DNA from 4 places in the Devosia ginsengisoli genome. Region 4 is predicted to be linked to each of the others. Evidence: predicted binding sites of a transcription regulator. Region 4 holds the regulator's gene; each other region holds the start of a gene.

Region 1 (5,314 bases), 1.3 Mb from region 4:
TGGAAGCACGCCTAGGCGGCTCCGGAAGTCCGCTTACGCGGCCAAGGGATAGCTCTGTTCGACCACATAGGGTCCGCCGCCCACCGAATCCTTGCTGGAAAACAGCACGAACCGCCCCACCGGAAAGCTGAGCGGCTCGAAGCGGCCGGCCTCGGCCATGAAGCGGGCCACTTCTTCGGCGCTGGAGCCGCGCAGCCGGGCCAGCGACACATGCGGCACGAATTTGCGCCCCTCGGGCGGCAGGCCGGCACGCTGCAACACCCGTTCCTGCGCCGCCTGCAGCCGGTTCAACTGTTCGCTGGCTTCCACCCCCGCATAGAGCGCCCGCGGCTTGTCGCCGCCGAAACTGCCCAAATGGGTCAGCCGCACCGAAAAGCGCAGCGAATTGGACAGCCGGTCGAGGCTGTCGGCCACCTCATCGGCGGTCTGATGATCGACATCGCCGATGAATCTCAAGGTAATGTGATAGTTTTCCGCATCGATCCAGCGCGCGCCACTGAGCCCGCCGCGCTTCAGCGAAAGCGCAAATCCAACATCGGCCGGTATTTCAAGGCCGGTAAAGAGCCGGGGCATGGGGCCCTCCTCTTCATCAGGATTTCAAACACGCGATTCGCCCTCGACCGTAACACAGACCGACTCCGCAGCCAGCCCATTCGTCGCAGGGGTTGCAAGATCACTTGTAAACGCTTGGGGTCACATCCATATTGTCTCATCAAGTGGCAAACCAATGCCCACCGGCGGTGCAACAGACCGCATCACTTGGGAAAGGAATCGACTATGGCTGAATATGACCGTCAGACCCTCGGAGCTCGGGCCGACTCGGCCTTGGCCATCGACGAGGGCCTGCGCAGCTACATGCTGCGCGTCTACAATTACATGGGTATCGGCCTGGTGGTAACGGGCCTTGCGGCCTGGTTCGCCGCCACTGCCGCCATCACCACCGATCCGAATGCCGCCGTCGGCCAGCTCGCCAATGGCCAGCTGGTGACCCAGTGGGGCGCCCTGCTCTATGCAAGCCCGCTGCAGTGGGTCGTGATGCTCGCGCCGCTGGCCTTCGTGCTGGTGCTGAGCTTCGGCATCAACAAGCTCTCCGTGGGCGCGGCGCAGGCCACGTTCTGGGCTTTCGCCGCCATCATGGGCGTGTCGCTGAGCTCCATCTTCCTGGTCTATACCGACGCGTCGATCGCCAAGGTGTTCTTCATCACCGCCGCGACCTTCGGTGCCATGAGCCTTTACGGCTACACCACCAAGCGTGACCTGACCCAGATGGGCAGCTTCCTGATGATGGGCCTGATCGGCCTGATCATCGCCTCGGTGGTCAATATCTTCATGCAGTCCTCCATGCTCGAATTCGCCATCTCGGCGGTCGGCGTGCTGATCTTCGTGGGCCTCACCGCCTACGATACGCAGAAGATCAAGGAAGGCTATTCGGAGTCGCATGGCGCCGAAGTGCTGGCGAAGGGCGCCATCATGGGCGCGCTGAGCCTCTATCTCGACTTCATCAACCTGTTCCTGATGCTGCTCCGCCTGTTCGGCAACCGCGAGTAGCAACAGCCTGCTTGATCGCTGAATCAAGCAATTTGGTTGGACGATATCGGGGACCGCAGCCTAAAAGGGTTGCGGTCCCTTTGTTTTGCCGAGCCAACCCGTGTCAGACGCTATCCTGCGCCCCTTCGAATGGCGCGACACCCCCGCCCTCACCGCCATCTACAAGCATTACGTGGACGAAACGGCGATCACCTTCGACACCGAGGCGCCGGGCGAGCCGGCCATGGCCGAGAAATTCGGCCACCTGGTGGCGCTGGGCCACCCCCTGATCGTGGCCGAGGCCGATGGTGACGTGCTGGGCTATGCCTATGCCAGCTTCTACCGGCCGCGCGCCGCCTATCGCTTCACCTGCGAGGATTCGATCTACCTGCGCCCCGATGCCAAGGGCAAGGGCCTCGGCCGGCGCATGCTGACCGAGCTGATCGCACAATCGCGGGCCTTCGGCTTCAAGCAGATGATCGCCGTCATCACCGCGGACACCGCCAATTCCATCGCCATCCACGAGAAATTCGGCTTCCGCCACGTCGGTCGCTACGATTCCGTCGGCCTCAAATTCGACCGCTGGCACGACATCGTGCATCTGCAACTGGCGCTCTGAGACCCAAGAAAGACCTCATGGTGAGCTTGTCGAACCACGAGGTCGGGCGAGTGGAGGCTTGCGTGCCACGACCTCGTCCTTCGACAGGCTCAGGATGAGGTCTGTTGAAACCGCTTGTCGGATAACCGCACCTAGACCAGGCAGGCTTCGATGCCGTCCAGTGCGGCGCCTGCGCCGGCGAGGTCGATGGTGGCAATCGCGCTGCCGCCGGCAGTGACAGTGAGCCTGTCGCCGGCCTTGAGCAGGTCGATGAGCTGGCTTGCTCCGGCCAGCGTTTCGGGCGTCTTGTCGAAGACGAAGCCATCGCCCTTGTCGTCGCTCACCGGCAGCACGATGTCGGTGCCATCGACGTTGAAACTCAACTGACCCGGACTGGCCTGACCGATGGCGCTGTCGGCTGCCGGCTTGAGGAAAATGCTGAGCGCACCCTGCGGCACCACCGGATTGCCCGCTTCGGCGCAATTGATGATGATCATGCCACCGGCTTCATCGCCACCGCTGACCCCGATCGTGCCCATATTGTAGCCGCCGCCCCATTGCGCCGCGGCCGGCGCGATCGAGACCAAGCCCGCCGCAATGACCAATGCCAGATGTTTCATCCCACCACCGCCAGTTGAGGGTCGAGCACCCGCAGCACCTGGGCCAGGTCATGGCCGCGCTTGAGGATGCGCCCCTGCTGGTTGGTAACCGCATATTGCCCCTGCCGGTTGCGCAGGCGCGGCGTCTTTTCGATGATGAAGAGCGGGCGCTCGGAAACCCGCGCATAGATGGAGAACACCGCGCGCTCGCGCAAAAAGTCCATGGCATAGTCGCGCCAGTCGCCGGCGGCGACCTTGCGGCCATAGACATTGAGAATGAGCTGGAGTTCGCGTCGATCAAAGGTGACGATGGCGGGCAGCTTGCTGGATGCCGGGCTCGACAAAGCCTCGCTGGCATGAACCAGCGACAGGCTGACGGTTTTGTCACTCGGCGTGCGGCCCTGCACCGGTCGGCTCTGCTCCCACAGATTCCTGCGTCAACGCACTGTCATGATTGCGGTATTCGCCTGATGATGCAAGGGCGAGTTGGCGGGTGCAAAAACCCCAATTCGGTCACATTCTGTCCGTGAACGCGCCAGAATGGCCCGGCATTGTTCAGTCATTGCCTCCAGTGGCTGGCACCCGGGCCGACCGAGCCCCCAAACCCAGAAGCCTGGGTGTCAGCCGCCTTATTTGAGTTGACCAGTCAGACTTTCCCGTCCCTGCCCCCAGGGGCGGGATTTTTGTGACTCAAACTCAGCGTTCGTAAGTCGCCGCGCCCAGAATCGGGCCCGGCAGGCCATTGCGCTCCTGCTGCACGATCACGGCAATGCCGGTGCTGCCCTCGCTGAGCATTTCGGGCAGCGGCAGCTTGAGATCGGCGCCGCTATCGCTTTCCCACATGCCCAACGCCTGCCGCCCCGTCACCACCTGGGTATAGACCATGGCCTTGCCGGCATTCTCGCCCTTTTCGATCGTGACATCGGCCCGGTCGAGATATGTGACCATCCAGACCACCGCATCGTCCAGGCTCGTATCGGGCGGAATGGCCACTTTGAGCATGTCGCCATCGCGGGCAATCTGGACAGCCAGCGGCAGGCTGGCGCCATCGATCGCGCCATGCACTTCGTTGCGGCGCGAGCCGACCACGCCCTTGGCGCCATTGACCACCATTTGCGGCGTATAGATGCGCGACGATCCCCAGCTCTTGGCATAGGCCCGCTGGCGATCGGAGAAATCCTCGTTGCCGAACGTGTCTTCCCAGCCGACATAATCCCAGTAATCGACGTGATAGGCGAGCGCCACCACGTCGTCGGCTTCGGCGAGGCTGGTGAGCAGCGCATCGGCCGGCGGGCACTGGGCACAGCCCTGGCTGGTGAACAATTCCACCACCGCCTTGGGGCGCGCGCGCATGCTTTCGGCACTGGCCGGCTGGACCAGTGAGGCAAGCGTGACAAGGCCGAGAACGGCGCCAAAGAGAGGTTTGAGCGTCATGGGCAAGGTTGTAAGCCGGGCCGGCGGAAGCCCGCTAGTCAAAAGAGGGTGAGAGACGTCTTTTGCCGTCCGACTGCGCGATATTTATCTTTCGTTAACCATTAGGGGCAATGCTAAACCCGTTCTGAGCAGGACCTGGGGGCTCAGAAAGTGATAGGATATGCAGGACTTCAATCCCGATATCTCGGCCGCCGAGGCCTTGGTGGGATTACCCGTCGCCGACGTCGAACTGAGTCTGATTCTCGCGACCCTGCGGCAAACCAACGGCAACCGCACCCATGCCGCCGCGATACTGGGGATCTCGATCAGGACATTGCGCAACAAGCTCAAGGACTATTCCGAGCGCGGTTTCGACATTCCCTGACCGAAACGACAGCAAAGAAAAAGGCCCCGCATGCGGGGCCTTTTGCATTTTCGGATCGCCAGCAAAGTGGCAGCGGTCTGCGGTTTTACGCCGCCACCAGGCTCCGCAGCACATAGTGCAGGATGCCGCCATGCTTGTAATAGTCGAGCTCGTTGGCGGTATCGATGCGGCACAGCGTTTCGACATTGACCACCGAGCCATCGGCGCGGGTGATCCGCACATTGACCTTGGCGCGCGGCGCGATTTCGGTGACGCCGTCGATATCGACGGTCTCGGTGCCGTCGAGACCCAGCGTCTGCCAGCTCTCGCCATCCTTGAACTGCAGCGGGATGACGCCCATGCCGACCAGGTTGGAGCGATGGATACGCTCGAAGCTCTGGGCGATCACGGCGCGCACGCCGAGCAGGTTGGTGCCCTTGGCCGCCCAGTCACGCGACGAGCCGGTGCCATATTCCTTGCCGGCGAAGATCACCAGCGGCGTGCCGGCAGCCTGATAGGCCATGGCGGCGTCATAGATCGCCATCTGCGAGCCATCGGGGCCCTTGGTGTAGCCGCCTTCGACGCCATCAAGCATCTGGTTCTTGATCCGGATATTGGCGAAGGTGCCGCGCATCATCACTTCATGATTGCCGCGGCGGGCGCCGTAAGAGTTGAAGTCGCGCGGCGCGACCTGGCGCTCCTCGAGATACTTGCCCGCAGGCGTCGAGGCCTTGAACGAGCCGGCCGGGGAAATGTGGTCGGTGGTGATCGAGATCGAGGAACAGCGCCAGCACCTTGGCCTTTTCGACATTG
Region 2 (5,314 bases), 1.7 Mb from region 4:
CCATCCTGGGCCAGGATGGCCTTGGTGCGGTCCACAGCCGGATTCCACTGGCTGTGCCAGGTCTGGTACAGCACCCGGTCGAGCCGCCGCGCATGGGCGATCAGGTCGTCCAGCTCTGAAATCGTCGTGGTGGGCGGCTTTTCCATCATCACGTCCTTGCCGGCGTCGAGCGCCTCGCGGACATATTGATGGCGAATGCCGGGCGGCGTGCAGATCGACACCAGCGCCAGTTCCGGCATGGCGGCGTAAAGTTCGGCCGGCGTCCTGAACACCGGCAGGCCATTGTGGCTCAGCCCACGCGTCGAGACGGTTGCGGCCAGTTCGAAATCGTCCGATGCGTCGATGACCGGCAGGTGCTGGTCCTGCGCGATCTTGCCCACGCCGATAACGGCGATCCTGCGTCTGGCCATAGGCCGGCTCCTTCCCGAAAAGTCGGCGTATAGAACAGAGCCACCCCCACTCTGCCAAGGGGCAATTGTATGATTATTTTGGCGGCTGCCACAGTTCGATCTGGTTGCCCTCCGGATCGTGCAGGCGACAGAAGCGGCCGGTCTCCGCCGTGTCCCACTCATCCGGCCGGGTTTCGGTGGCAATGTCAGCCGCATTGAGCTGGCTCATCATCCCGTCGAGATCATCGACACGGAAATTGATCATCCACTGCTTGTCGGCCGGAAAATAGTCACTCGTCTGCTTGAAGGGCGCGAAAACCGTCATTCCCTGTTCCTGCTGCCACAGTTCGGTAATGCCCAGATGCTGCTCATACCAGGCGGCCAGCGCCTTGGTATCGCGCGAGCGGAAAAACATGCCGCCAATGCCCAGTACTTTCGCCATTCTCCGCTCTCCTCACCGGATGAGTATCGCCCTGAAGTCATTGACATTGGTGCCAGTCGGCCCGGTCACCAGCAGGTCACCCACGGCGTTGAAGGCGCCCCAGGCGTCATTTTCCGCCAGCGCCGCCAGCGGGTCAACGCCCGCCTGGCGCAGGCGTGTCGCCGTGGTGTCATCGACAAAGGCCCCGGCATTGTCCTCTGAGCCATCGATGCCATCGGTATCGGCCGCCAAAGCCGAAATGCCGTCCACCCCGTCAATGGCAATGGCCAGAGCCAGCAGGAATTCGGCATTGCGCCCACCCCGCCCGCCCTTGCCGCGCAGGGTCACGGTAGTTTCGCCGCCCGACAGCAGCACGACGGGCTTGTTGAACGGCCGGTTGCGCTGGGCGATTTCACGCGCCATGGCCGCATGCACCTGCGCCACGTCGCGCGATTCCCCCTCGATGGAATCGGACAGAATGGCCGCCTCGATCCCCTGCTCCCGCGCCAGTTCCGCCGCCGCGTCCAGCGACAAGGCAGCCGAGGCGATGGTGCTGACGCTGTTGCGGGCAAAGACGGCATCATCCGGCTTCGGCGCCGGATTGCCGTCGCCCGCCAGCAGTGCCCGGGCCGGTTCCGGCAGGTCCAGCCGATAGAGTTCGGCATATTGGCGCGCCAGTTCACGCGAGCCGGCCAGTGGAATGGTCGGGCCCGAAGCCACCAAAGCCGGATCGTCCCCCGGCACGTCGGAGACGACAAGGGTCGCCACGCGCGCCGGCGCGCAATGAGCGGCCAGCCGCCCGCCCTTGATCGTGGAAAACTGGTTGCGGATCAGGTTCATCACCCCGATGGGTGCGCCCGAGGCCAGCAGCGCCCGGTTGATGGCCTGTTCGTCATCCAGCGTCAGCCCCGGCGCCGGGGCCGGCAGCAAAGCCGAGCCGCCGCCCGAAATCAGCGCCACGACCAGATCGTCGGGACCGAGACCCGAAACCGTTTCAAGCATCCGCCGCGCCGCGAGAAACCCCGCTTCATCAGGCACCGGATGCGCCGCCTCGACGATTTCGATCCGCTCGCAGGCTTCGGCATAGCCATAGCGCGTCACCACCAGCCCGGTCAGCTTCCCGTCCCAGGCCTGCTCGAACGCCCGCGCCATCTGGGCCGAAGCCTTGCCGGCGCCGATGACAATGGTGCGTCCTTTGGGCTTTTCCGGCAGGTGCCGGCTCACGGCCAAAGCCGGTTGCGCCTGGGCCACGGCTTGGCGGAACATCTGTTCGAGCAGGGCGCGGTCCATCGTCTCTCTCGGCTTGCGATTCGGTGCGGGCAAGGGTAGCCAGCAATGGGTAGCGTGGACAATTGTCAAACGACCGACACAGAGTCCGACTAGCCGGCGGGGTAAGGAGTTCCGATGACAGAACGATTCGCGATCTATTTTGCCCCCGCCGCCACCAGCAATCTGTGGGAGCGGGCCGCCACCTGGCTGGGCCGCGATGCCGCCGATGGCGATCTGTTCAGCGGCCCGGTGGCCGGCATAGACCGCGACCGGCTGCTCAATCTCACCCAATCGGCAAATCGCTACGGCTTTCACGCCACGATCAAGGCGCCGATGGCGCTGGTCGATGGCGCCAGCGAAGCCGAGCTGCGCGCCGCGCTTGCCGAATTCGCTCCGAAACACCAGCCCATCGATCTCGGCCGGCTCCAGCTTGCTTCCCTGCAAGGGTTCCTCGCGCTGATGTTGGATGGCGAGAACGAGGCCTTGCAGGATTTTGCCGCTCATGTGGTCGAGGATTTTGACCCCTTCCGCGCCCCGATGAGCGTCAAGGATCGCGCCGCCCGCGCTGGCAAGGGGCTCAGCGAGCGGCAGATCGAACTGCTCGACGCCTATGGCTATCCCTATGTGTTCGAAGAATACCGCTTCCACATGACGCTGACCGACCGGCTGGCCGAAAGCGATGCACACGACATCGCGACGGCGGCCAATACCTGGTTCGGCCCGATCCTCGACGAACCCATCCTGCTCGACCGGCTATCGCTGTTCCACGAGCAGGAGGCCGGCAAGCCATTCCGCCGGGTCGGCGATTTCAAGCTCGGGGATGCCTCGTGACGGCTGAGACCCGCTTCCGTAATGCCCGTATCGTGCTGGCCGACAGCATTGTCGAGGGCAGCATCACCCTCGATAACGGCGTCATCGCCGCAGTGGATGAAGGCCCGGCGCAATCGGGCGAGGATTTCGACGGCGATTACCTGATCCCCGGCCTCGTGGAACTGCATACCGACCATCTCGAAAGCCATTACCGGCCCCGCCCCGGCGTGTTCTGGGATGCCATGGCCTCGCTCCATGCCCATGACGTGCAGATCATCGGCTCGGGCATCACCACGGTATTCGACGCCGTGCGCATCGGCTCGGACCCCGACCTGCCCGATATGGGCCAGCATGTCGAAAAGCTCACCGGCGCCATCGAGACCGGCCGTCGTGATGGCTGGCTGCGATCAGAGCATTTCGTGCATCTGCGCTGCGAACTGCCCGCGCATGACGTCATCGCCCAGTTCGAGGCCCATGCCGGCCACGAGCATACCCGCCTCGCCTCGGTGATGGATCACACGCCGGGCCAGCGCCAGTTCCGCTCGCTCGACGACTACAAGCGCTTCTACAAGGACAAGATCGGCCGCAGCCAGGTCGAGCTCGACGCCTATCTCGCCGCCAGGCAGGCCGAGCATGACCGCCACTCGGCACCCAATCGCGCCCATATCGTCGCGCGCGCCAAAGAGCTGGGCCTGCCGCTGGCCAGCCATGACGACACGACCCTGCTGCATGTCGAAGAGGGTGTGGCCGATGGCGTGGCGATTTCGGAATTCCCCACCACGCTGGAAGCGGCCTCCGCCGCCCATGATGCGGGGCTCGCCATATTGATGGGTGCGCCCAATGTGGTGCGCGGCAAATCCCATTCCGGCAATATCTCGGCCACCGACCTGGTGCGGGCCGGACTGCTCGATATCCTCTCCTCCGACTACGTGCCCTTCGCCCTGCTGCAGGCCGCCTTCGTGCTGCCGCAGCGCGTCGATGGACTCGCGCTGCCCGAGGCGCTAGCCACGGTCACGCGCAATCCGGCCCGCGCTGCCGGGCTCGAGGATCGCGGCGAGATCGCCGTGGGCAAGCGGGCCGACCTGGTGCGCGTGCGGGTAGTGGACGGGTTGCCGGTCATCCGCAGCGTCTGGCGGCAGGGCGAAAGGGTCAACTGATACGATGGCGCGACCGCTCGGCTCACTTGTCCTGGTCGTCGGCCCCTCGGGGGTGGGCAAGGACACGCTGATAGCAGGCGCCCGCCATGCCCTGGGCAATGACAAGCGCTTCGTCTTCGTGCGCCGCATCGTCACCCGCCCGACCGACGCCGAAGTCGAGGACCATGACAGCATGGATCCCGAGACCTTCCGGGAGCTGGACGCGGCGGGCCGCTTCGCCCTGTCCTGGGATGCGCATAATCTGCGCTATGCCCTGCCGCTCAGCCTCGATACCGACCTGGCTCTGGGCAAGACCGTGGTCGCCAATGTCTCCCGCCATGTCGTGGCCGAGGCGCTGGACCGGTATCCGAGCTGCGCCGTGGTCCTCATCACGGCCGAGATTTCCTGCCGCGCCGAGCGGCTCATCAAGCGCGGGCGCGAAAGCGGCGACCAGATTACCGCGCGGCTGGCCCGCGAAAGCGCCCCCGTGCCATCGGGCATCACCCCCATCATCATCGACAATTCGGGCCTGCTCGCCATCGGCGTCACCGCCTTCGTCATGGCCTTGCGCACCATCGCCGCACAGGAATGAACCCTTGCGCTTCTGGCGCGTTGCTCCGGCACGTCAAGCGTCAGGAGTTCTCCATGAATCGCAATGGTCTTTATGCCGTGATCGCCATCCTGCTGGTCGCGGTTGTCGGCTTTGCCATCTATACCTACCAGCAGCAGACCCGCCCCGGCATTGAAGTGCGCGTGGACGAGCAGGGGATTTCCATCGATGGCAATGGATGATGAAAACGACCGCCGTCAGGCCATCGCCACGGCGATAAAAGCCGAGCTGGAACGCCAGGCGCAAAACGGCGCGGTGCGCATCGATGTCGAGGCCCTGGCCGAGGCAATCGACATCGCGCTCGATCCGCCGGCACCGGCCGGCGAAGGCCGGCACCCGGACGAACTCAACGCCACCAATGATGATTGAGAGTCCCCTTTAGGCCCCTCCCCTATCAGGGGAGGTTGGGAGGGGGTATCCGAAGTCAGGCTGCGTCGGCGCCGCCCTTGCGGACGGCCTGCGATACGGCGAAATGCGCCTTTTCGACGGTTTCGAACTGCTGGCCGTCAATGGCGAAAGCCGGCAGCTTGACCGCGAGGAAACGGTAGCCGCCTTCGGCATGCAGCACCACGACGCCGAGCGGTTCGCCGGCGACTTCTATGACAATTGGCTTATGGGCCTGAGCCCGGTCGAGACTGCGTTCCTGCATTTGTGGATGCTCCACTTGCACATTGCGCGG
Region 3 (5,314 bases), 1.7 Mb from region 4:
CGACCGAAACGCCGCTCACCGCCTATGCCCTGGCGGCATTGTTCGCCGAGGCGGGCGTGCCCGACGGCGTCGTCAACGTGATCACGACAGGCCGATCCGGCCCGGTGGTCAGCGCCATGCTGCACGATCCCCGCGTGCGCAAGCTGTCCTTCACCGGCTCGACGGAAGTGGGCCGGCGCTTGCTGCATGAAGCCGCCGACACGGTGATTTCATGCTCCATGGAACTCGGCGGCAATGCGCCGTTTATCGTCTTCGACGATGCCGACCTGGATGCCGCTATCGAAGGCGCCATGATCGCCAAGATGCGCAATGGCGGCGAGGCCTGCACGGCGGCCAACCGCTTCTATGTGCAGGGCGGCATTGCCGAGGCATTTTCGCAGCGTCTGGCCGAGCGCATGGGGGCGATGCAGGTCGGCCCCGGATATGAGGCGGCAACGCAATGCGGCCCGCTGATCAATCAGGGCGCGGTCGATCGCATTGCCGGCCTGATCGACGATGCGTCGAGCCGCGGCGCCAAAGTGCTTACCGGCGGCCGGCCGCTCGACCGGCAGGGCTTCTATTTCCCGCCCACAGTGATTGCCGGCGTTGCTGGCGATGCCACGATCATGCAGGAGGAGATTTTCGGGCCGGTCGCCGCAATCGCCACCTTCGCGAGCGAGGATGAGGTCATCGCTGCCGCCAACGCTACGGAATATGGCCTTATCGCCTATGTCTATACGCGCGACCTCGCCCGCGGGCTGCGCGTGTCCGAGCGGCTGGAAAGCGGCATGGTCGGCCTCAATCGCGGCATCGTCTCCGATCCGGCGGCGCCGTTTGGCGGCGTCAAGCAGAGTGGCCTCGGCCGCGAAGGAGCGCATCACGGCATTCTCGAATTCTGCGAGACCAAGTATATCGCCGTTTCCTGGGGCTGACGGCTCGCCGCCAGCCGGGCTTGCATATTAACATGATTATGTTACTCCACTTAAGGTCCGCCGAACGGCCCTGAGTGGAGTAACGCCATGTCCTACGACCGCACCGCTACCTTTACCGCCGTGCGCGCCGCATTGATGGCGTCTTATTCCGGCGCACTGGCCACGACCCGCTTGTCGCCGCTCGAGGCGCTCGAATGCATGGCCGCGGCGCTGGGGTCGCTCTATCGCGAAGTTGCCGATGCTCATATCGATCCGCAGGGCTGTCATTGCGGCTGGCAGCCGCATGCCGTGCTCGACATGGTTGCGCTGGAGCAGGCAATGGCGGCAAATGGCGCGCGTGACGAAGACGAGGACATGTTCGACCTGCGCTCGATAGCGCCGGCCGGTCATGGCTGACCACCAAAACCCCTGTTAGACCCATTTCATGATCAAGCGTTTCTTTTCCTATTATGCCCCTTACAAGGGCCTGTTCGCTCTCGACTTCGGCAGCGCCGTGGTTGCTGGCCTGCTCGAACTCGCCTTCCCGCTGGCCGTGGCCTATTTCATCGATACGCTGCTGCCGCAGAATGATTTCGGCCTCATTCTCATCACCAGCATTGTCCTGCTGCTCATCTATTGCCTCACCGCGGTTCTGCGCGGCGTGGTCAACTATTTCGGCCATATGCTCGGCATCCATATCGAGACCGACATGCGCCGCCAGGTCTTTTCCCATTTGCAGAAGCTCAGCTTCCGCTTCTTCGACAATCATAAGACCGGCCAGCTCATCACCCATGTCACCAAGGGCCTGGAGGATATCGGCGAAGTCGCCCACCATGGCCCCGAGGACCTGTTCCTCGCGGTCATGACCTTCCTGGGCGCCTTCGCGCTGATGTTCATGACCAATTGGCAACTGGCTGCCATCACCGTCGTCCTGGTGCCGGTTATGACCTGGCTCGTCAGCACCTATGGCGCGCGCATGAACAGCAACTGGCGCGAGCTTTACGGCCGGGTCGGGGACTTCAATACGCGCGTCGAGGATTCCATCGGCGGCGTGCGCGTCGTGAAGGCCTTTGCCAATGAAGGGCATGAGGAAAAGCTCTTTGCCGGCAACAACGAGGCCTACCGCACGACCAAGCTGCAGGCCTATGCGCTGATGACCGCCAGCAATGTCGTCACCTTCCTCAGCACCCGCCTCATCCAGCTCGCCGTCATGATCTTCGGCGCCTGGATGGTGACGCGCGGCGAGCTTTCCTATGGCGGTTTCGTCAGCTTCTTGCTGCTGGTCAATGTCTTCATGCGCCCGATCGACCAGATCACGCAGGTGCTCGAAATGTACCCCAAGGGCATTGCGGGTTTCACCCGCTTCACCCAGTTGATCGATACCGAACCCGACATTGCCGACCGCCCCGGCGCCAAGGTCGTCAACCACCTGCGCGGCGACATCTCGTTCCGCAATGTCAGCTTTTCCTACGAGCATTCCGGCCGCAGGATCATCGACAATCTCAGCCTTGATGTCTCGGCCGGCGAAACCCTCGCCATTGTCGGCCCGTCCGGCGCCGGAAAGACCACGCTCTGCGCCCTGCTGCCGCGCTTCTACGAAATCGAGGAAGGCGCGATCACCGTCGACGGAACCGATATCCGCGACATGACGCAGGCCAGCCTGCGCAGCCAGATCGGCATCGTGCAGCAGGATGTCTTCCTGTTCGGCGGCACTTTGCGCGAAAACATCGCCTATGGCCGGCTCGATGCCAGCGATGGGGATATCATCAAGGCCGTGCACAGCGCCCGTCTGGAATCGGTCATCAAGCGCCTGCCTGATGGTCTCGACACGCTCGTCGGCGAGCGCGGGGTGAAGCTGTCGGGTGGGCAGAAGCAGCGCGTGGCCATTGCCCGCATCTTCCTCAAGAACCCGCCGATCCTGATTCTCGACGAGGCGACCTCCGCGCTCGATACGGCAACGGAAGTGGCCATCCAGCGCTCGCTGGCCGAGCTGTCCGAGGGGCGGACGACGCTGGTCATTGCCCATCGGCTGGCCACTATCCAGCATGCCGACCGCATCGTGGTGATCGATGAGACCGGAATTGTCGAGGAGGGGAGTCACGAGGTGCTGTTGGCCAGGGATGGCGCCTATGCAGTGCTGCACAAGGCGCAGTTCGGGTATCTCGCGGGATAGGGAGTTTTTGTTGAGTACCCCTCCTAACCTCCCCCTGATAGGGGGGAGGAATCCGGCTGGTGGGTTTGGCTGGATCACGCCAAAACCCTATGTCGGGGGACTGTCACCCCAGTGACTTGGAACCGTCACCCAACTGTCAATCGCCATTGTTAGGCACGCCGGGCTCGCGATCAGACGGGCCGGCAGGAGCCCTCCTGCTGATATTCCGACAGCCAGGAGAGACCCGATGGTTCGCCATTCATTCGCAGCCGGCCTTGCCGCCCTGACCGTAGCCCTATCCTCCAGCATCGCGCTGGCCCAGACCGAAGTCACCTGGTGGCATGCCATGGGTGGCGAGCTGGGCACCAAGCTCGAAGAAATCGCCGCCGGCTTCAATGCCAGCCAGTCCGACTATGTCGTGACCCCGGTGTTCAAGGGCTCCTATGCCGAGACCCTGACCGCCGCCATCGCCGCCTTCCGCGCCAATGAACAGCCTGCCATCGTGCAGGTCTTCGAAGTGGGCACCGGCACCATGATGGCCGCCAAGGGCGCCGTCTACCCGGTCTACCAGCTCATGGCCGACAACAACCAGCCCTGGGACCCGGCGGGCTTCCTCGCCCCAGTGACCGGTTATTATTCGGACACCGATGGCAACATCCTGTCGATGCCGTTCAATTCCTCGACCCCGATCATGTACTACAACAAGGACGTGTTCGAAGCCGCTGGTCTTGACCGCGAAGTCGCGCCCAAGACCTGGGCCGAAGTCGAGGAATTCTCCAAGAAGATCGTCGAGTCCGGCGCTGCCTCCTGCGGCTTCACCAGCGGCTGGGTGAGCTGGATCCAGACCGAAAACCTCTCGGCCATTCATGACCTGCCCTATGGCACGCTGCAGAACGGCTTCGGCGGCCTTGCCACCGAATTCACCTTCAACGGCGAAACCCAGGCCCGTCACTGGGACAACCTGGCCAAGTGGAGCAAGGAAGGCCTGTTCCGCTATGGTGGCCCGGCCGGTGGCGCCGATGCTCCGCCGCTGTTCTACACCGGCGACTGCGCCATCTACATGAACTCGTCGGCCTCGCGCGCCGGCGTCATCGCCAACGCCGCCGGCTTCGAAGTCGGTTTTGCTCCGCTGCCCTATTATGACGACGTGATCGCCGAGCCGAAGAACTCGATCATCGGTGGCGCGACCCTGTGGGTGCTGAACGGCAAGTCGGCTGAAGAATATGCCGGTGCCGCGGCCTTCTTCACCTATCTCAGCCAGCCCCAGGTCCAGGCCGACTGGCACCAGTTCACCGGCTACCTGCCGATCACCAATGCGGCTTTCGAACTGGGCCAGAGCCAGGGCTATTACGAGGCCAATCCGGGTTCGGACATTGCCATCGAGCAGATTACCCGCGGCACGCCTTCGGACAATTCCAAGGGCATCCGCTTCGGCAACTTGACCCAGGCGCGTGACGTCATCGACCAGGAATTCGAAGCCGTGCTGGCTGGCAGCAAGACCGGCCAGGAAGGCGTGGACGCCGCCGTTGCCCGTGGCAACGAAATCCTGCGCGAATTCGAAGCTGCCAACCAGTAAGCGCGACTAGCTGGGCCCGGACACCAGTCCGGGCCCCATTCCATCTGCGAGGCTCCATGCAGACCAAGCGCACGATCTTTCCGAACATGTGGCTGCCCTATGGGTTGCTGGCGCCGCAACTGGCCATCACGCTGGTGTTTTTCATCTGGCCGGCTCTGCAGGCCGTCAAATCCTCGTTCGAACGCGAGGACCCGTTCGGTTTCAAGACGACCTTCATCTGGTTTGCCAACTATTCCAAGCTGCTGGCCGACCCGATGTATCTCAATGCGCTGTGGCGCACGCTGATCTTCGCGGTTCTGGTGACCGTGATCGCCATGGGCGTGTCGCTGGTCCTTGCCGTCGCGGTCAACCGCCTGCTGCGCTCGGGCCGGGTCTATACGACGCTGCTGGTGTGGCCCTATGCCGTGGCACCTGTCGTGGCCGGCATTCTCTGGTGGTTCATGTTCAATCCCTCCATCGGCATTCTCAGCTATGTGCTGGGGCAGATGGGCGTGACCTGGAACCACCGCGTCAATGCCGACCAGGCCATGATCCTGATCGTGCTGGCCGCAAGCTGGAAGCAGATTTCCTACAATTTCCTGTTCTTCGTCGCCGGGCTGCAATCGGTGCCCGCCTCGCTGTCGGAAGCGGCGGCGATCGACGGGGCAGGACCCTTCAAGCGGTTCTGGACCATCGTCGTGCCGCTGCTGTCGCCGA
Region 4 (5,314 bases):
CTGGGCTTTGTCGCCCTGCTCTTCGTCGATGTGGTGCGCAAGGGTGTCCCCGCCTTCACCCAGTCCAACCTGCATCTTGCGGTCAATTTCGACCCCGAAGTGGTCAAGGTCGATCCAGCCCCGGTTCGCGACGCCTTCGCCTCCCAGGCCGAATACACCGCCGCCAGCCTCAAATGGCAGCGCGACGTCGCCTTGCTGAACTGGAACAAGGTGGTCGAAGCCTCGCTTCGGGCCGCCGCGCCCGCCGATTTCGAGATCGACAGCCGCCAGATCCTCTCCATCGCCGAAACCGACGCCCGCCACGATATCCGTGAAATGTTCGTCGCCGACCCGTCCCTGCTCGGCCAGACCGTCGAGGTCGACGTACTCGCCTCGGCCAATGCCGCCAACTGGATCAAGGGCAATATCGACCGCTCGCTCGGCGATGCCCAGCAGCAGCTTTCGGCCCCGGCCCGCGCCCTCATCGATCAATTCGTCGACAACGGCACCATCTCCAACGGCTTCGCCTGGTCCATCTTCACCAATGTCGACAGCCGCGCTGCCCCCGCTTCGGCAGGCCTGCTCGGCGCCTTTGTCGGCACTATCTGGATGATGCTGATCGTTATCATCCTCGCCGTGCCGATCGGCGTGGCCGCGGCCGTCTATCTCGAGGAATTCGCACCCCGCTCGCGCTGGACCGATCTCATCGAGGTCAATATCAACAATCTCGCCGCCGTGCCCTCCATCGTCTTCGGCCTGCTCGGCGCCGCCGTCTTCATCAACTACATGCACCTGCCCATTTCCGCCCCCATCGTCGGCGGCCTGGTGCTGACCCTGATGACCCTGCCCACCATCATCATCGCTACCCGCGGTGCCTTGCAGGGCGTTTCCCCCGCTCTCCGCCAGGCCGCGCTGGGCATGGGCGCCTCGCGCACCCAGATGGTGTTCCACCACGTCCTGCCGGTAACCTTCCCCTCCATCCTCACCGCCACGATCATTGGCGTGGCGCAGGCCCTGGGCGAAACCGCGCCGCTGCTGCTCATCGGCATGAAGGCCTTCGTCGCCTCGGTCCCCCTGACCCCGCTCGATCAGGCCACCGCTTTGCCCGTCCAGATCTATCTCTGGCAGGGCAATGAAAACCGCAATTTCTTCGAACCGCGCACCGCCGCCGCCATCATGGTCCTGCTTGCTGTGATGATCCTGCTCAACGGCGTCGCCATCTACCTGCGCTCGCGCCTCGAAAAGCGCGCCTAGCGAACGACAAGGATGAGTCAAATGGATATGGTCGCCGGCAAGGTTAAGATGACCCAGCAATCAGTGAAATCAGCCATGAACCCGACCGACATGCTCGAACGCCCGATCCGGCTTACCGCCCGCGACGTCACCGTCCACTACGGCGCCAAGCAGGCCTTGCACGGCATTTCGATCGACATTCCCGACCGCGCCGTCACCTCCTTCATCGGACCTTCGGGCTGCGGCAAATCCACCTTCCTGCGCTGCATCAACCGCATGAACGACACGATCGAGGGCGCCAAGGTCGGCGGCACGATCAAGCTCGACGGCGAGGATATCTACGATCCCTCCCTCGACGTAGTCGAGCTGCGCGCCCGCATCGGCATGGTGTTCCAGAAGCCCAATCCCTTCCCCAAGTCGATCTATGAAAACGTCGCCTATGGCCCTCGCATCCACGGCCTGGCCCGCAACAAGGCCGACATGGACGAGATCGTCGTCTCCTCGCTGCGCAAGGCGGGCCTCTTCGAGGAGGTCAAGGATCGCCTCAACGAGCCCGGCACGGGCCTCTCCGGCGGCCAGCAGCAGCGCCTCTGCATCGCCCGCGCCATTGCCGTCGGCCCCGAAGTCATCCTGATGGACGAGCCCTGCTCGGCGCTGGACCCCATCGCCACCGCCATCATCGAGGAACTGATCGATGAGTTGCGCGAGAACTACACCATCGTCATCGTCACCCACTCGATGCAGCAGGCCGCCCGCGTTTCGCAGAAAACGGCCTTCTTCCACCTGGGCAACCTGATCGAGGAAGGCGTCACCGAAGACATCTTCACCAACCCGGTCAACAAGCAGACCCAGGACTATATCATGGGCCGCATCGGCTGATCCGCCTGCGGTTTGAAGAGGATTTCACCATGCCCACCGGCACCGAACACATCGTTACCGCCTATTCCGACGAGCTGACCGGCCTTGCCCAGTTGATTGCCGAAATGGGTGGCCAGGTCGAAGTCGCCATCGAAAACGGCACCAAGGCCCTGCTCAAGCTTGACCGCGAACTGGCCGATCTCACCATCATCGCCGACCAGCGCATCGACGACATGCAGCGCCGCATCGACGACATGGCCGTCTCCATGATCGCCCGCCGCCAGCCAATGGCCTCCGACCTGCGCGCCATCATCACCTCCATCCACGTCGCCTCCGATCTCGAGCGCGTCGGCGACATGGCCAAGCAACTGGCCCGCCGCTCGCTCAAGCTCGAAGGCATGAACCTGCAGCCCACCTTCTATAACGGCGTCAAGAACATGACGGCCCTGGTACTGCGCCAGATCAAGGAAGCGCTGGACGCCTATTCCAACCGCGATTCCGCCCGCGCCATCGAAGTCTGCAATCGCGATGACGAAGTCGATGCCATGCATACCTCGCTGTTCCGCGAACTGCTCACCTACATGATGGAAGACCCGCGCAACATCACGCCCTGCACCCATCTGCTGTTCTGCGCCAAGAACCTCGAACGCATCGGCGACCACGCCACCAACATCGCCGAGCGCGCCTACTACCTGCAGACCGGCAAGCAACTCACCGCCGACGTCCAGGAACTCCAGCGCACCCAGATCAAGGCCTGATCTGAGCCACACCCACCGCACTGCACCTCCCCCTTGAAGGGGGAGGTTGGGAGGGGGTGGGGCCAAGAGCACCGCAGCCCGGTGCTGAACATCAACGTGGGAGCCACCCCCATGCCTGCCACCATTCTCGTGGTCGAAGACGAAGGCGATATCGCCATCCTGCTGCGCTACAATCTCGAAGCCGAGGGCTTCCGCGTCGTCACCGCCGAATCCGGCGACGAGGCCCAGCACGCCATCCAGGAAAAGCTGCCCGACCTGATCCTGCTCGATTGGATGCTGCCCGAAATTTCCGGCATCGAACTCTGCCGGCGCCTCCGCGCCCGCGAGGAAACCGCCCGCGTGCCGATCATCATGCTCACCGCCCGCGGCGAGGAAGAAGAGCGCGTCCGGGGCCTCGCCACCGGCGCCGACGACTATGTCGTCAAACCCTTCTCGGTCCCCGAACTGGTCGCCCGCATCCACGCTCTGCTGCGCCGCGCCAATCCCAACCTCGTCACCGCCGCCCTCAAGGTCGGCGACCTCGAGCTCGACCGCACCACCCACCGCGTGCGCCGCGCCAACCGCGACGTGCATCTCGGCCCCACCGAATACCGCCTGCTCGAATACCTGATGCGCCATCCCGGCCGCGTCTATTCCCGCGAGCAACTGCTCGATGGCGTCTGGGGCAATGACGTCTATGTCGACGAGCGCACCGTCGACGTCCATATCGGCCGCCTCCGCCGCGCCATCAACCGCGGCCGCGAAACCGACCCCATCCGCACCGTCCGCGGCGCGGGATATGCGTTTGACGAGCGTTTCGCGCAAGTCGCCTGAGTACCACGAAAGCAGCCACACCCACGGTGTCACCCCGGCCTTGAGCCGGGGCCCATCCCGAAATCTTTCAGCGCTCTGCGATGGTGGAAATCTCTCAAGATGGATCCCCGCTTTCGCGGAGGAGTCTTTACTTGAATCGCTAAGGCTTGGGGCGTTTCCCTTCTCCCCTTGTGGGAGAAGGTGCCCGAAGGGCGGATGAGGGGGCTTTGAGTCATCAACGCCCCTGGAAGCATGGGATGGCGCAGCCCCCTCACCCGGAAATCCGCTGAACGCGGATTTCCACCCTCTCCCACGAGGGGAGAGGGTAGGCGGCCTCATGCGTTCGTCGGTTATCTAAGTCTCCCTAAACCTCCGGCCCTTCCCTTAGCGGCGTATCATCCCGCAGCGGCACGGTCTGCCGCTCGATCATCCGTCGCACTTTCGGCAGTCCCTCACCCCGATGCAGCGCCCGGATCAGTTCGGTATTTTCCGAATCCGCCTTGGTCCGCCGCAGATTGTGCCGCAGGTAATCGATCCAGGTCGGCACATGGTAGGATTCGGTCCAGGTCTCCGGATGCTCCAGGTCGCGCAGCAGCGCCCATTGCCGCGCCCCGTCCCGAATGCGGATTTGCCGCCGCTCGGCCATCAGCGCCAGGAATTGCGGAATGTCCTCCTGGGCGATCACATAGTCGATCATCGCCAGGATCGGCCCGCTGCGCGGCCGCAGGTCCAGCCTGAGGATCGGCTCGTTGAACGTACCGAGCGGGTTGAGGTCGCGCGCATTGAACTGTGGCAGCGGCAGCCGGAAGCCCACCAGCGCACAGACCAGCAATACCCATCCGGCCAGCGTCAGCGCCCAGCCTGGCCCCACCGCATCGGCCGAAAGACCCCAGATCCAGCTGCCCGCCGCCATGCCGCCAAAGGTTGCCGTCTGATAGAGCGAGAGCGCCCGCCCCACCACCCAGCGCGGCGATGACAGCTGGATCGACACATTGAACAGCGACAGCGACAGCACCCAGCAGGCCCCGGCCGGTAGCAGCGCGAAATGGCTCAGCACCGGGTCGCGGCTGAACCCCACCAGGGCGCAGCTCACCGCAAAGCCCACACAGGCCAGCCGCACGATCACTTCATTGCTGTAGCGCTCGCGCACCTGCCCGTTGAGGAAGGCGCCCCCGATCGCACCCAGCCCGAAACAGCCCAGCAGCGTGCCATAGACCAGCGCCCCGCCGCCCACATATTCGCTCGCCACCGACGGCAGCAGCGCCAGCACGGAAATCGCCCCGAACCCGAACAGGAACGCGCGCAGCAACACCGTCATCAGGTTGGGCGACAGCGACACATAGCGGATGCCGGCCCACATGGCGCTGCCGAAATTTTCGCGCGGCAGCCGGTTTGCCGGCCGCTCCGGTTTCCACCGCCCCAGCGCGACGATCAGCGGCACATAGGATATCGCATTGACCGTAAAGGCCGCCCCGGCCCCGGCCAGCGCCACGATCAGCCCGCCCACCGCCGGGCCGACGCTGCGCATCATGTTGAAGCCCATCGAATTGAGCGTCACCGCGCCGGCCAGTTCCTGCCGCGGCACGATATCGCCCATCGAGGCCTGCCATGATGGATTGAACAAAGCCGTGCCGCAGCCGATCAGGAAGGTGAAACCCAGCAGCAGCCACGGGCTGAGCATGCCGAGAAAAGCC

Evidence for each region. The regulator PhoB, encoded in region 4, activates phosphate uptake and scavenging genes when phosphate is short. The targets are predictions, from matches to a motif close to TGTCATNNANCTGTCAT.
Region 1: FPZ08_RS16130 (DUF2794 domain-containing protein) is a predicted target of PhoB. The motif match lies at 3,160-3,176, and genes of this name have one in related genera.
Region 2: FPZ08_RS18240 (DUF1045 domain-containing protein) is a predicted target of PhoB. The motif match lies at 2,164-2,180, and genes of this name have one in related genera.
Region 3: ugpB (sn-glycerol-3-phosphate ABC transporter substrate-binding protein UgpB) is a predicted target of PhoB. The motif match lies at 3,187-3,203, and genes of this name have one in related genera.

The regions. Positions count from the first base shown of each region.
Region 1 is NZ_CP042304.1:3,298,567-3,303,880, forward strand. It holds gene thpR (RNA 2',3'-cyclic phosphodiesterase) at 34-573, opposite strand; gene FPZ08_RS16115 (Bax inhibitor-1/YccA family protein) at 778-1,548, shown strand; gene FPZ08_RS16120 (GNAT family N-acetyltransferase) at 1,649-2,146, shown strand; gene FPZ08_RS16125 (hypothetical protein) at 2,278-2,745, opposite strand; gene FPZ08_RS16130 (DUF2794 domain-containing protein) at 2,742-3,095, opposite strand; gene FPZ08_RS16135 (DUF1223 domain-containing protein) at 3,421-4,158, opposite strand; partial or broken gene FPZ08_RS16140 (helix-turn-helix domain-containing protein) at 4,355-4,522, shown strand; partial or broken gene acnA (aconitate hydratase AcnA) at 4,608-5,314, opposite strand, start outside.
Region 2 is NZ_CP042304.1:3,716,044-3,721,357, reverse strand. It holds gene FPZ08_RS18255 (Gfo/Idh/MocA family protein) at 1-410, opposite strand, end outside; gene FPZ08_RS18250 (VOC family protein) at 484-831, opposite strand; gene FPZ08_RS18245 (glycerate kinase type-2 family protein) at 844-2,100, opposite strand; gene FPZ08_RS18240 (DUF1045 domain-containing protein) at 2,215-2,910, shown strand; gene FPZ08_RS18235 (alpha-D-ribose 1-methylphosphonate 5-triphosphate diphosphatase) at 2,907-4,046, shown strand; gene phnN (phosphonate metabolism protein/1,5-bisphosphokinase (PRPP-forming) PhnN) at 4,051-4,617, shown strand; gene FPZ08_RS22065 (hypothetical protein) at 4,671-4,817, shown strand; gene FPZ08_RS18225 (hypothetical protein) at 4,804-5,004, shown strand; gene FPZ08_RS18220 (hypothetical protein) at 5,060-5,284, opposite strand.
Region 3 is NZ_CP042304.1:281,690-287,003, forward strand. It holds gene FPZ08_RS01465 (NAD-dependent succinate-semialdehyde dehydrogenase) at 1-911, shown strand, start outside; gene FPZ08_RS01470 (hypothetical protein) at 999-1,307, shown strand; gene FPZ08_RS01475 (ABC transporter ATP-binding protein) at 1,336-3,063, shown strand; gene ugpB (sn-glycerol-3-phosphate ABC transporter substrate-binding protein UgpB) at 3,290-4,618, shown strand; gene ugpA (sn-glycerol-3-phosphate ABC transporter permease UgpA) at 4,675-5,314, shown strand, end outside.
Region 4 is NZ_CP042304.1:2,002,593-2,007,906, forward strand. It holds gene pstA (phosphate ABC transporter permease PstA) at 1-1,233, shown strand, start outside; gene pstB (phosphate ABC transporter ATP-binding protein PstB) at 1,309-2,091, shown strand; gene phoU (phosphate signaling complex protein PhoU) at 2,121-2,828, shown strand; gene phoB (phosphate regulon transcriptional regulator PhoB) at 2,940-3,641, shown strand; gene FPZ08_RS09820 (MFS transporter) at 3,985-5,314, opposite strand, start outside.